4 regions of the Labrys sedimenti genome follow, and region 4 is predicted to be linked to each of the others. Evidence: riboswitches for the same ligand, from Rfam matches in the RefSeq annotation. Region 4 holds a riboswitch; each other region holds the start of a gene.

Region 1 (3,202 bases), on a different contig from region 4:
CGACTCCGTGCCGAAGGTGAAGGCATCGAGCGCGCGCGCATGCCAGAGGCAGACCAGCAGCCCCATGGCCGTGACCGGCAGGGCAAGCCAGACATCCGGCCAGCGCACCCCCGAAAGATTGCCGAGCAGCCAGAACATGATGCCCCGCGCCTGTTCGGCATTGGCCGCCTTGGTGACGATGAAGGAGGTCAGGGCGTTGAAGAGCTGGGACCCGGCGACGCCGGCCAGGATCACCGCGCCGGTGCCGCGGCCCGAGCGCATTGCCAGCAGGGCGACGAAACCGAAGGCCACCAACGCGCCCAGAAAAGCACCGAGCGGCATGCTTAGAAATCCTGCACCGATGCCGAGAATGGCGACCCCGACCGCGCCCGTCGAGGCGCCGGCCGAGATGCCGAGCACATAGGGATCGGCCAGGACATTGCGCAGCAGGGACTGCAGCACGACGCCCGACAGCGCCAGGGCCGCGCCGCAGCAGGCCGCGACGACCGCGCGGCTCAGCCTGTAGTTCCACACGATGCCTTCATCAATGCGATCGAGGGCGTAGCCGGCGCCCCACAGACGGTTGGCCGCCGTCTTGGCCACCACGTCCATCGGAATGGCCGTCTCGCCGATGGCGGCGCCCAGCCAGAGCGCCAGGACGAGCACGGCCAGGGCCAGCAGCCCGATCGCCAGCAATCGTGTGACGGGGCGATTCATCTCAGCGCTTCAGGCCAAAACGCTGGACGGCATCGGCGAGCATCTCGATGCCGTCGACGACGCGTACGCTCGGCTGCATGGCCTGGACGTCCATTTCCACGACATGGCCCTGCTTGACCGCCGGCATCAGGCTCACCACCGGATCGGTCTTGAGGAAATTGAGCTTGACGGCGATGTCGTCGGCCGGATAGCGGCGACGATCCATCCGGCCGGCGACGATGATGGTGGGGTCGGCCTTGGCGATGGTCTCCCAGCCGACGCTCGGCCACTCCTCCTCGCTCTCCACGACGTTCCGGACACCGAGCACGGACATGATATAGCCCGGCACGCTGTTCTTGCCGGCCATGTACGGATCGACATCGACCTTGGCGCTCGAGAACCAGAAGGCAGCGGAGACCTTGCCGTCGCCGGCAGCGATCTTGCGGCGGGCGGCTTCCTCGCGTGCCTTGAGGTCCGCGACGACCTTCGCCCCGCGCTCCTGCACGTCGAAGATCTCGGCGAGTTCCCTGATCTCCTGATAGACCAGATCCATGGTGAAGAGGGTACCGCGCGTGCCGTCGCCACCGCCGGAATTGTCCTTGCCGACGCAATCGGCGGGCGAAACATAGGTCTGGATACCCAGTTCCTCGAACTGCTCTGGCTTGCCGACGATGCCGCTGGGCCCGACATGCCATTGGAACTGGGCCGTCACGAGCTCCGGCTTCTTGCCGATCACGCTTTCGAAGCTCGGATCATTGTCGGCCAGGCGCGGAATCTTGGCATTGGCCTCCTCGTATCCGGGCAGTACGGGGCCGAACCAGACCGCCGTCCCGGCCACCTTGTCGGCAAGACCGAGCAGATAGAGGACCTCCGTGCTGCTCTGCCCCACGGAAACGACGCGGCGCGGCGCATGATCGAAGGTGACGGTGCGGCCGCAATTGGCGAGCTTGAGGGGATATTTCGTTGCCTGCGCCGCCGCCGGATCGATACCCGGCGTCAGGCTGAAGCCGGCGGCAAGCGCGACGGCAAAGCCGAACCAGCGGGCCTTATTCCTTGAAAAGGTCATGATGTTCTCTCGTTCGCGATGGAAATGACCGTCTTCGGCGCGGCCGAAGACGGGTAAACGGCCTCAGGCCAGGGCGTGGCAGAGGGTTCGACGACGCGAAGCGGAGGGAACAGGCGGGCGACAGCCCGGACGTGCGGGAAGATAGGTCACAATGTCTCCTGTTCCGGGCATCCCCGCCCGTGACATGGGATTGATCGAGATGACGGCAGGTTTCCTGGCTCGCGGACGTCGACCTTGCATCTGCCTTCCCATGGGAGACCCACAGTGGCATGGCGCCTTTCGCGCCAGGAGGATGCTCGGCAATCCGCCTACAGTTGCGGGGGCAGCCACGGCATGGGCTTTTAAGGAAGCCGAACCGTGTTCCCTATTACTCCCGACGGACTTGCATCCGACGGGAACCGTCAACGCCACAGTTACCGGGGTGTCGCCAGCGCGGTCAAGCGAATATGCAAAGCATGCATCGGCCGATGCCGGGCGCTGCCTTCCTGCTTCAGCCCGCGTCTGTCGCCGCCTGTACGCGGCAGGCCAGGAACCCCTGTTCAATCACGTCCCTGGGCAGATTGCGGCCGATGAAGACCAGGCGGCTCCGGCGCTCCTCCTCGGGCTTCCAGGGGCGCTGATGGTCGCCTTCGAGCAGCATGTGCACGCTCTGGACAACGAAGCGCTGGGGATCGCCGTCAAAGGCGACAATCCCCTTCATGCGCAGCATGTCGGTGCCGAATTGCTGCACGATCATGTCGAGCCAGGGCATGAACCTGCCGGGGTCGAGCGGCTCGCGGGACACCAGGGCGAAGCTGCCGACATGATCGTCATGCTCGTGCTCGTGGAAGCCCTCGAGGAAATCGGGCTCGGCTTCGAGGATGCGGTCGAGGTCAAAGGCGCCGCGGCCGAGCACCTTGTCGAGCGCGATGTCGCAACGGCGGGTCTGGTGGAGGGTGGCTGTGGGATTGATGCGACGGATCCGCTTCACCACCCGGTCGAGTTCCTCCGCCGTGACCAGATCAATCTTGTTGAGCAGGATCGTATCGGCGAAGGCGAGCTGCTCCTGGGCCTCATGCGCGGTCTCGATTTCGCCGAGCAAATGCCGGGCGTCGACCACGGTGACGATCGAATCGAGCCGGACCCTGGCGCGCACGTCATCGTCGACGAAGAAGGTCTGGGCGACCGGCGCGGGATCGGCCAGCCCGGTCGTCTCGATCAGGATGGCATCGAAGCGGTCGCGCCGGCGCATCAGGCCCTCGATGATGCGGATCAGATCGCCGCGCACCGTGCAGCAGATGCAGCCATTGTTCATCTCGAAGATTTCCTCGTCGGTATCGACGACGAGATCGTTGTCGATGCCGACTTCACCGAACTCATTGACGATGACGGCATATTTCCTGCCATGGCTCTCGGTCAGGATCCGGTTGAGAAGCGTGGTCTTGCCTGCCCCGAGATAGCCGGTGAGGACAGTGACGGGGG
Region 2 (3,202 bases), on a different contig from region 4:
TATCCGCATCGGTGGGCGCGGGCGTATCCTTCAGGAAGGCGACGGCGGCCATGATCTGGCCCGACTGGCAATAGCCGCATTGCGGAACGTCCTCGGCCAGCCAGGCCTGCTGGACCGGATGCTTGCCGTCTGCCGACAAGCCCTCGATCGTGGTGATGGTGGCACCGTCGACGTCACCGATCTGGGTCTGGCAGGAGCGGATGGCGGCGCCGTTCACATGGACGGTGCAGGCGCCGCATTGGGCGATGCCGCAGCCGAACTTGGTACCGGTGAGGCCGAGTTCATCGCGCAGGACCCAGAGCAGAGGGGTCTCGGGCTCGATGTCGAGCTGGTGGGTGGTCGAATTGACGGTGATGGCAACCATGGGCAGGCCTTCCAGCGGCTGATGCCGGGCAGAAGGTCCGGGCCCATCGGCGTCGGCCTTCTGGTGGGCGATTGCGGGAAGGCCAAATTGTGGCGGCAATCATGGCGCTGGGGTGACGGGTAACGCAGACGTGAGAGTTTGTGCAGTCTGGAAACCGTCGAGAAACGCGGCTGCCAGTTGCGAAGGGGCCTTGGCCTATTGCTTGAACCAGATCCGGCTGTAGCCGAGTGCATCGCCGGCGATGGCGACGAGAACGCCCACCGAGACGAGGATGAGGCCGGTCAGGAAGATGCGGACGATACGGCGATAGACCAGCCCCTGCAGCGAAGTGGGCGAAAGCATGCCGGCCAGCGCCCAGACCTGGAAGATGATGCCGCCCCCGATAAGAAAGACGGCTGCCAGGTCCTCCGGGATCCAGGTTCCCGGCTGCGAGGCCCAGTTGTTGAGGAAGCCGAGCGAGAAGGCAAGCACGACGCCGATGGCCGTCACCGAACCGCCGCGGAAGATGACGTCGATCTTCTCCGGCTCGGTCGGCGGTGCCGGTGGCTTCTCTTCGGGCATGGCAGCCTCGCTGATGTGGCGATATCGTCGGCCTTTATGCCGGATTTTGCGCGTGGTTTGGAAGCGGGAACATTGACAAGCACGCCCGCGCACCCCTTATGTCAGCTGCGATCGGTCTCTCGTTAAGAGAGAAGAGGGAATGCGGTGCGGATGAAGGGGGCCCGGTTGAGGGCTGTCCTGGATGCCAAAGCCGCGGCTGCCCCCGCAACTGTAAGCGGCAAGCGTCCCGCCTTGAGGCCACTGGGCAACCGGGAAGGCGGCGGGGGGCGATGAGCCGCGAGCCAGGAGACCTGCCGGTCGTACTGTTGTCACCGGTCCGGGCGGGGCGCCTCGGAGGCCGGTTCCGTCTTCCCGGACGATCGCCGGCCATGCCGTCGGTCCCGCGCCCTCCATCCGCTCCGGCGGCGATGAACAGGGCCGATGCCAGAAACAACTCTCCCAGTCCGGCTGCTCGTCTGCGTGACCTGCAGGCGCGAGGGCGATGCCCCCGAGGCGCCGCGCCAGGGCGCCCGGCTGCGCGACGCTCTCGCCGGCATGCTGCCCGAAAGCGTCGAGCTGCAGCCGGTCGAGTGCCTGGGCAATTGCAAGCGTTCCTGCACGGTGGCTTTGTCGGCGCCCGGTACCTGGACCTATGTCTTCGGCGATCTCACTGCCGAGAGCGGCCCCGACATCCTCACCGGGATCGATCTCCTTGCCCATTCCAGCGATGGCCTGATGCCCTGGCGCGGCCGTCCCGACGTCTTCAAGCGCAGCATGATCGCGCGCATCCCACCCCTGCCAACCCTCAAGGACGCCGCCGAATGAACGCCCCTGTAAGATCAGAGACCGCGAAAGTTCCCTGCACCATCGTCACCGGCTTTCTCGGGGCCGGCAAGACCACGCTGATCCGCAACCTGCTGGCCACCGCCAACGGCCGCAGGCTGGCGTTGATCGTCAACGAATTCGGCGATGTCGGCGTCGACGGCGACATCCTGAAGTCCTGCGGCATCGAGAGCTGCCCGGAAGACGCCATCGTCGAGCTCGCCAATGGCTGCATCTGCTGCACCGTGGCCGACGATTTCGTGCCGGCGCTGGAGACGCTGCTGGCACGCCCGAACGCGCCCGAGCACATCGTGATCGAGACCTCCGGCCTCGCTCTGCCCAAGCCGCTGGTCAAGGCCTTCAACTGGCCGGCGATCCGTTCGCGCGTCACCGTCGACGGCGTCATCGCCGTTGTCGACGGCGCGGCGGTCGCGGCCGGCCGCTTCGCCGATGACCCGGAAGAGCTCAAGCGCCAGGCCGAGGGCGACGCTTCCCTCGATCACGACAATCCGCTTGAGGAGGTCTATGAGGACCAGCTCCTCTGCGCCGACCTCGTCGTGCTCAACAAGGCCGATCTCCTCTCCGCCGGCGAGGCCGACAGCGTGGAGAAGGACATCGAGAAGACCGTGCCGCGCGCCGTCAAGGTGGTGCGCACCTCCGAGGGCCGCATCGACGCGGCCGTGCTGCTCGGGCTCGGGGCCGCGGCCGAGAACGACCTGGAGGCCCGGCCCTCCCATCACGACCACGAGGCCGAGCACGACCACGACGATTTCGACACCTTCGTGGTCGACCTGCCGGCCATCCTCGATGCCGATGCCCTGGTGCGCAAGCTGAAGGCGGCGGCCGAGGAGCATGATATCTTGCGCATCAAGGGCTTCGTCGCCGTCGACGGCAAGCCGATGCGCCTGCTGGTCCAGGGCGTCGGCGCCCGCTTCTCGCAGCATTTCGACCGCGCCTGGGCGCCGGAGGAAACCCGTTCGAGCCGCCTCGTCATCATCGGCGAGAAGGGCATCGACCAGGCCGGCATCCGCAAGACGCTGGAGGGGTGATAGCATCGGGCAGTGATGAAGCAGAACTGTCATCCCCGGCGAGTTCGACAGCCCTGGATTCCCTTCCCCTCGCTGCCACTCACAAGCAAAGCTTGTGAGGATACGGCCGGGAATGACAATTCCGTATCGCTTACGTCACTTGGGCCATGCTGAACTTGGGCCATGCTGATACCGCAAGGATAGTCTGATGCATCTGCTGCCGGCCGATACGCGTTCGCTCGATGCCAGCGAGGCCGCCGTCGATCTCGACCAGGCTCCCGGCGCGATCGTGTTCGCCTCGCTGACCGACAGCGACCTCGCCCTGGCAGCTGCGTCCGGCTTCGACGATCTGCGCCTGGCGCCGCTGCAGAAGCTGCGCCATCCGATGTCCGTCGACCTCTACATCGACAAGACGGCCCGCCACGCCAGGACGATCGTGGTGCGCCTG
Region 3 (3,202 bases), on a different contig from region 4:
TGTCGCGCAGCTGGGACGCTGGCTTCGGCAGCCTGTTTCCGCGCCCCGTCAGCGGCCTTGCCAAGGCCAATGGCGCTGAAGACGGCGACGGATTGGGCATGACGCTGTTCGGCACCAGCAAGCGCGACACCGACGCCATCGCCGACCTGATCAGCCTGGTGCATACCATCGACTGGCCGGTGGCCGACAAGGCGATGTGGCTGGAAGTCCGCGGCCATTTCAAGACGGTAATCCGGCTCAACCGTGAGACCTGGGCGCTGATCGGCAAGGAGACCGACGACGATCACGAATGGCTGCCCGGCCCGCGGCAGAAGAGTGGCGTCCTGCCCTCCCTCGAAGTAACGCAGGAGCGTATCGACTCATGGCTTGCGCTGCTCGGCCAGGTCGAGCAGGTGCTGGACGGCAAGTTGCTGATGCCGCATTGGCGTTTCACCAAGGGCGTCAATCTCGCCAGGGTCTTCGAGCAGCCCGGCAATTTCGACCTGGTGCTGTGGATCACCGGCCCGGGCGCCCTGCCCTACCTCGACGATGGCAAGGTGATGGACGCCGAGGCCTGGGGACAGGCCACCCGCATCTTCGGCGGCGACGTCGCGAGCTACGCCTTCTACTTCAATTGAGCGAGCGCCCGGCCGCGGCATCCGGCGCCAGAAGGTGCCGCTTCAGCCGGACGATCGCCTCGCGCTGCAAATCGCTGGCCTCGCCATAGGCATTGGCGACCTTGCCCAGCATGTCGACGAGTTGCTGGCGCTCGGACAGGGACAGGCGGGCGCGGAAAAGCGGCACCAATTCCTCGGCGACCGGCGTGAACACCCGGCCCCGGTCCGTCAGCAGCAGGGCTTGCTCATAGACACGCTCGCGGTCGTCGATACCGAGAGGGTCCGCCATCAGCGCGAGGATCGTGTTCCGTTCGGCCTGGGTCAGCAGACCATTGGTGCGCACGAGCTGGATCATCAGGACGACGGCGGCAAGCCTGGGATCGTCGATGGTCTTGAGAGAAACGCGCTCGAGCGCCTGCGGGCGGACGGTATCGGCGCCGCGGTCGAGCGGGAGGGGAACCACCTTCGGCCCGGCCTCGAGCCGGCGGGCAGCCGCCGGCTTGCGGGCCTTGCCACGCAAAAGCCAGAACAGGCCGACTACAACGGCCGCGAAAGCCCCGATCAGGATCGCCCTCGGCCCCTCCAGCAGAACCAGGCTGGCGATCAGCAGCGCGATGATCCAGATCGCATTCTTACGCAGGAAATCCATCGCCCGTGTCATCCGATCGGGACGGCGCTTATCTGCGCCGGCCACTCCAAAGCATTTTGCGCTTTGCTCTATGAAGCTGCATCTCCCATAGCGGCCCGCATGGCGGCGAGCAAGGGATGGTCGGGCTGCCGCCCGTCCCAGCTATCGAAGCTCAGTACGGCCTCCGGTGGCAAACGCTGGCGCCAGCCCTTCACCTCCAGCTCCGGCCGGGCATAGGCTTCGTGCACATAGCCAAGACATAGATAGGCGACCGGCACCACGCGTTCGGGAATGCCCAGCGCCTCGCGCAGGCGCATGGGATCGACGATACTGACCCAGCCGACCCCGACGCCCTCGGCCCGTGCCGCAAGCCAGATGTTCTGCACCGCGCAGACGGTGGAGTAGCGGTCCATGGCCATGTCATGGGTGCGGCCGAGCACCACGGGTCCGGCCCGGTCGGGATCGCAGGTAATGCACAGATTGACCGGGGCATCGACGATGCCTTCCAGCTTCAGCGAACGATATTGCGCCTGCCTCTCAGGCGAGAACATCGCCACCGCCTCGGCATTGGCCTCTTCGAAAAGGGCCTGCACCTTGTGGCGGGTCTCGGGGCAGCGCAGCACCAGGAAGCTCCAGGGCTGCATGAAGCCGACCGAGGGGGCGTGATGCCCGGCGAGCAAGATGCGGGCGAGGACGTCGTCCGGCACGGGTTGCGAACTGAACTGGCTGCGGACATCCCGCCTGGTGAAGATGGCGCGATAGACGGCTTCGCGTTCGGCCGGCGAAAACGGACCCGAAGGCGCAAGCGCCTGCTTGGAAGGCTCCATCGCTGTTCCCCTTACGATGGCAATCGCCGCGCCGTCCGCGCACGCCGATCTATCGCCTCCGGCCGGTCTTCTGACTTGGGATCCACCCATCCGGACGCCTTCCCCGCAGAGCGAGTGGCCTGAAACCTGCCCGGATAGTCCCCCTTACAGCGTTGGGCACGTCGCGGCTTCGAACCGCGTTCCCGATTCTCCCGCAAGCGGGCACCGAAGGTCTTGCGGATGTAGCATGGGAGGTGGCGGCTGCCCAGCCATCCGGGACGTCGATGCCAGTCGGCCGGCGGCGAAGTGGACAGGGTGCGGGCTTGTGGCCTAGAATCGTCGGCTAGGCTCTCGGGCAATCAAGCATCCTGGCAATCGCGCAATGAACAAGATCGACCTCAAACGACGCGCCGGCGATCAGCCCGATCCCCTGGAACAGGCCAATCCGGTGCGCCTCGGCACGCGCCTTCGCCTGGCGCGGCAGACAAGGGGGCTGACGCTGAAGGCCCTGGCGACGGCCGCGGACTGCTCGGAAAGCCTCCTGTCCAAGATCGAGAATGGCAAGGCCTCCCCTTCCCTGCCCATGCTGCACCGCCTGGTCGAAGTGCTGGGCACCAATATCGGCTGGATGTTCGAGGAGACGGACAGCGAGGAGGGCATCGTCTTTCGCGCCGGCACGCGCCCGCTGATCTCGCTGGACCCACTCCGGCGCGGCGAAGGCATTTCGCTGGAACGGGTGATCCCCTATTCCTCCGGCCATCTCCTTCAGTGCAACATTCACCACATCGAAGCCGGCGGCGAGAGCGCCGGGCCGATCCAGCATCAGGGCGAGGAGGTCGGCTATGTGCTGGCCGGAACCGTGGAGCTGATGGTCGGCGAGCGCACCTTCAAGCTCTCCGTCGGCGACACCTTCGTGTTCAAGTCGGAACTGCCGCACTGGTATCGCAACACCGGAACGGAGCGCGCCAGCATCTTCTGGGTCAACACGCCTGCCACTTTCTGAGGAAACCTCGAGGAGCAAATAAGACGCTTCTGTCATTCCCGGCGCCGCCGCAGGCGGCGGGAAGGGAATCCAGGGGCAAAACGGAGCCCCTGGCTCTGGTTCCCCTTCCCGGGGCCTCTGGCCCCGCCGGGGATGACAGAAGCGTTTCTTCTCTAGCCTCTTCAAAGCT
Region 4 (3,202 bases):
CGCGTCACGGTCGACGAGAAGCGGATGATCAATGCCCGCGCCGACGTGAACCAACTCCTGCCGCTCAAATACAAATGGGCGTGGGAGAAATATCTCGCCGGCTGCAACAACCACTGGATGCCGACCGAGGTCTCGATGCAGGCCGACATCGCGCTGTGGAAGTCGCGTGACGGCCTGACCGAGGACGAGCGGCGCATGCTCAAGCGCAATCTCGGTTTCTTCGCCGCCTCCGAGAGCCTGGTCGCCAACAATATCGTGCTGGCGATCTACCGCCACCTCACCAACCCCGAATGCCGGCAATATCTGCTGCGCCAGGCCTTCGAGGAGGCGGTGCACACCCACACCTTCCAATATATCGTCGAGAGCCTCGGGCTCGACGAGGGCGAACTCTTCAACATGTATCGCGAGGTTCCCTCGATCACCGACAAGGCGGCTTGGGCCCTCAAGCACACCCAGCATCTCGACGATCCCGACTTCAAGACCGGCACGCCGGACGCCGACCAGGCCTTCCTGCGCGATCTCGTCGCCTTCTACGTGATCTTCGAGGGCATGTGGTTCTATACAGGCTTTGCTCAGATCCTCTCGCTCGGCCGGCGCAACAAGATGGTGGGGATCGCCGAGCAGTATCAATACATCCTGCGCGACGAGAGCATCCATCTGAACTTCGGCATCGACGTGATCAATCAGATCAAGATCGAGAATCCGCATCTGTGGACCCTCACCTTCCAGGCCGATCTCCAGCAGATGATCCGCGAAGCTGCAGAACTGGAGGCCGCCTATGGCCGGGACACCATGCCGCGCGGATTTCTCGGCCTCAACGCGGTGTCCTGCGAACAATATATGCATTTCATCGCCAACAGGCGCTGCGCCCAGCTCGGCCTCATGCCGGTGTTCCCTGATATCGAGAACCCCTTCCCCTGGATGAGCGAAGCGATGGACTTGAAGAAGGAGAAGAACTTCTTCGAGACGCGCGTCATCGAATACCAGAACGGCGGCGCGCTGAGCTGGGATTGAAGACACGCTTTCGAGGAGAAGGCGCAGGGATTTGGTGCTCTATCATTCCCGAAGCGAGCAGGGAGATGCCCATCTCGAGCCTTCAAGGCAGTGCGCGACCATCCCTCCCCGACTTCGGGGAGGGTGGGCCGGCAAAGCCGGCTCGGGTGGGGTAGAGCGGCGCAAGCTCGCTATTTTCGAGCCTGGTCTGCGCCACTCTCCCCCTTCTGTCGATGCTTCGCATCGCCACCTTCCCCGAAGTCGGGGAAGGATCAGCGCGCCTCACCTTGAAGCCTTGAGATATGTACATTCTTTAGCAGGCATGCGGGGAATGACGGACATTCGCTATCCCCTTCCCGACCTGCCCTCCTAAAACCCTCGATAACAATGTCCTGAACACACCATCATCCGTCGCATCACCTCTAGTCCGCGCGCCGACTCGATGTATTCTAATCCTCATTCGAGGTGCCGGTCCGCTCCCAAGGCGGCCCGGAGAATTGGGAAGCCGGTCCAAATCCGGCGCTGCCCCCGCAACGGTAGAGGAGAAGATCGCGGCACGTGCCACTGGGTCGGGAAGACCTGGGAAGGCGTCGCGGTCGGGCCGAAAGGCCGCTCCTGAGCCCGGAAACCAGCCCCGATGAAAACCGACGGACGCGGTGGGCGTTCCGGAAGGAGGTTCGGCTGTGCCATCGCATCGGCGCAGAGCTCCGATCCGCTTTCCCATCCCGCTGCCAAGTCAATGCATTGGTTGTCACGCGGGATTTTGACATGACTGCGCATCAGGACATGCTGGGCCGCCTCCGGGCCCACCATCCGGGCACCACGCTCGAAGGCAAATTCTACACTGACCCCGAGTTCTTCCGGCTGGATATGGAAAACATCTGGTATCGCGAATGGCTGTTCGCCGGCCATGACTGCGAGCTTGGCAAGCCGGGCAGCTATTTCACCCTCCAGGTCGGCGACTATCCGGTGATCGTGCTGCGCTCCGGCGACGGCGCCATCCGCGCCTTTCACAATTCCTGCCGGCACCGCGGATCGCGCCTGTGCGCAGCGGCAAGCGGCAGCGTCGCCAAGCTGGTCTGCCCCTATCATCAATGGACCTACGAACTCGACGGCCGCCTGCTGTTCGCCCGCGACATGGGGCCGGGCTTCGACGCGACGCAATACGGGCTCAAGCCTGTCCATTGCGAGAGCGTGGCCGGCTATATCTGGATCTGCCTCGCCAAGGAGGCGCCCGATTTCGAGACCTTCCGGGCCGGCACCATGCCCTATCTGGCTCCGCATGGCCTGAAGAACGCCAAGGTCGCCTTCGAAAGCACCATCGTCGAAAAAGGCAATTGGAAGCTGGTCTGGGAGAACAACCGCGAGTGCTATCATTGCGCGGGCAACCATCCCGAGCTTTGCCGCACCTTCCCCGAGGCCCCGACGGTGACGGGCGTGCAGGGTGCCGACAAGGATCCGCTCATCGGCCAGCATTGGCGACGCTGCGAGGAAGCCGGCCTGCCCAGCACTTTCAGCATTTCCGGTGACGGCCAGTTCCGCATGGCGCGCATGCCGCTGCTGCGCAATGCCGTCAGCTACACGATGTCCGGCAAGCCGGCCGTACAGCGACCGCTCAGCCCGACGATCGAGGAAGGTAATATCGGCGCCCTCCTGCTCTTCCACTACCCCACCACCTGGAACCACGTGCTGGGCGACCATGCGGTCAGCTTCCGCGTGCTTCCGATCGGGCCGAGGGAAACCCAGGTCACCACCAAATGGCTGGTACACAAGGATGCCGTCGAGGGCGTCGACTACGACCTCGATGAACTCACCCATGTCTGGCAGATGACCAACGACCAGGACCGCCAGATCGTCGAGGAGAACCAGCTCGGCGTCTCCTCGCCCGTCTACACGCCCGGCCCCTACGCGCCCGAGCACGAGGGCGGCGTAATGCAGTTCGTCGAGTGGTATCGCAACGCCATGGAAGCCGCGCTCGGTGGCGACGGCGTCCGCCTGCGCAGCGTGGCCTAGCGTCCCCATAGTCCATTCAGGTGGGGAGCGTTCCAGTTTGTCATAGCCGGGCTTGATCCGGCTATCCGGAAGCCACCAGCGCAATCGGGTTCGCAGCTGGATTGCCGGATCAAGCCCGGCAATGACGAAGGTCGCGCTCCCCAAGACACATCCTAATTCTATCCGGACCACCCGCCTCCCCAGCCGGAGAGGGTGC

The links. A riboswitch is a leader RNA that binds a small molecule or an ion and turns the genes downstream of it on or off. The one in region 4 is predicted to bind cobalamin.
Region 1: it holds a riboswitch for cobalamin, as region 4 does, so the genes downstream of both, U1R88_RS10170 (ABC transporter substrate-binding protein) here and U1R88_RS00725 (aromatic ring-hydroxylating oxygenase subunit alpha) in region 4, are expected to answer to the same signal.
Region 2: it holds a riboswitch for cobalamin, as region 4 does, so the genes downstream of both, U1R88_RS06890 (DUF1636 domain-containing protein) here and U1R88_RS00725 (aromatic ring-hydroxylating oxygenase subunit alpha) in region 4, are expected to answer to the same signal.
Region 3: it holds a riboswitch for cobalamin, as region 4 does, so the genes downstream of both, bluB (5,6-dimethylbenzimidazole synthase) here and U1R88_RS00725 (aromatic ring-hydroxylating oxygenase subunit alpha) in region 4, are expected to answer to the same signal.

Annotation. Positions count from the first base shown of each region.
Region 1 is NZ_JAXOUF010000002.1:804,754-807,955, reverse strand. Features, by position in the region: gene U1R88_RS10175 (FecCD family ABC transporter permease) at 1-696, opposite strand, end outside; gene U1R88_RS10170 (ABC transporter substrate-binding protein) at 698-1,741, opposite strand; cobalamin riboswitch at 1,929-2,159, opposite strand; gene U1R88_RS10165 (CobW family GTP-binding protein) at 2,232-3,202, opposite strand, start outside.
Region 2 is NZ_JAXOUF010000002.1:105,198-108,399, forward strand. Features, by position in the region: gene U1R88_RS06880 ((2Fe-2S)-binding protein) at 1-364, opposite strand, end outside; gene U1R88_RS06885 (hypothetical protein) at 560-925, opposite strand; cobalamin riboswitch at 1,021-1,237, shown strand; gene U1R88_RS06890 (DUF1636 domain-containing protein) at 1,346-1,729, shown strand; gene cobW (cobalamin biosynthesis protein CobW) at 1,726-2,775, shown strand; partial or broken gene U1R88_RS06900 (hypothetical protein) at 2,963-3,202, shown strand, end outside.
Region 3 is NZ_JAXOUF010000002.1:344,384-347,585, reverse strand. Features, by position in the region: gene U1R88_RS08080 (hypothetical protein) at 1-617, shown strand, start outside; gene U1R88_RS08075 (TerB family tellurite resistance protein) at 610-1,245, opposite strand; gene bluB (5,6-dimethylbenzimidazole synthase) at 1,314-2,051, opposite strand; cobalamin riboswitch at 2,095-2,275, opposite strand; gene U1R88_RS08065 (cupin domain-containing protein) at 2,413-3,033, shown strand.
Region 4 is NZ_JAXOUF010000001.1:150,482-153,683, reverse strand. Features, by position in the region: gene U1R88_RS00730 (ribonucleotide-diphosphate reductase subunit beta) at 1-1,014, shown strand, start outside; cobalamin riboswitch at 1,440-1,644, shown strand; gene U1R88_RS00725 (aromatic ring-hydroxylating oxygenase subunit alpha) at 1,762-3,006, shown strand.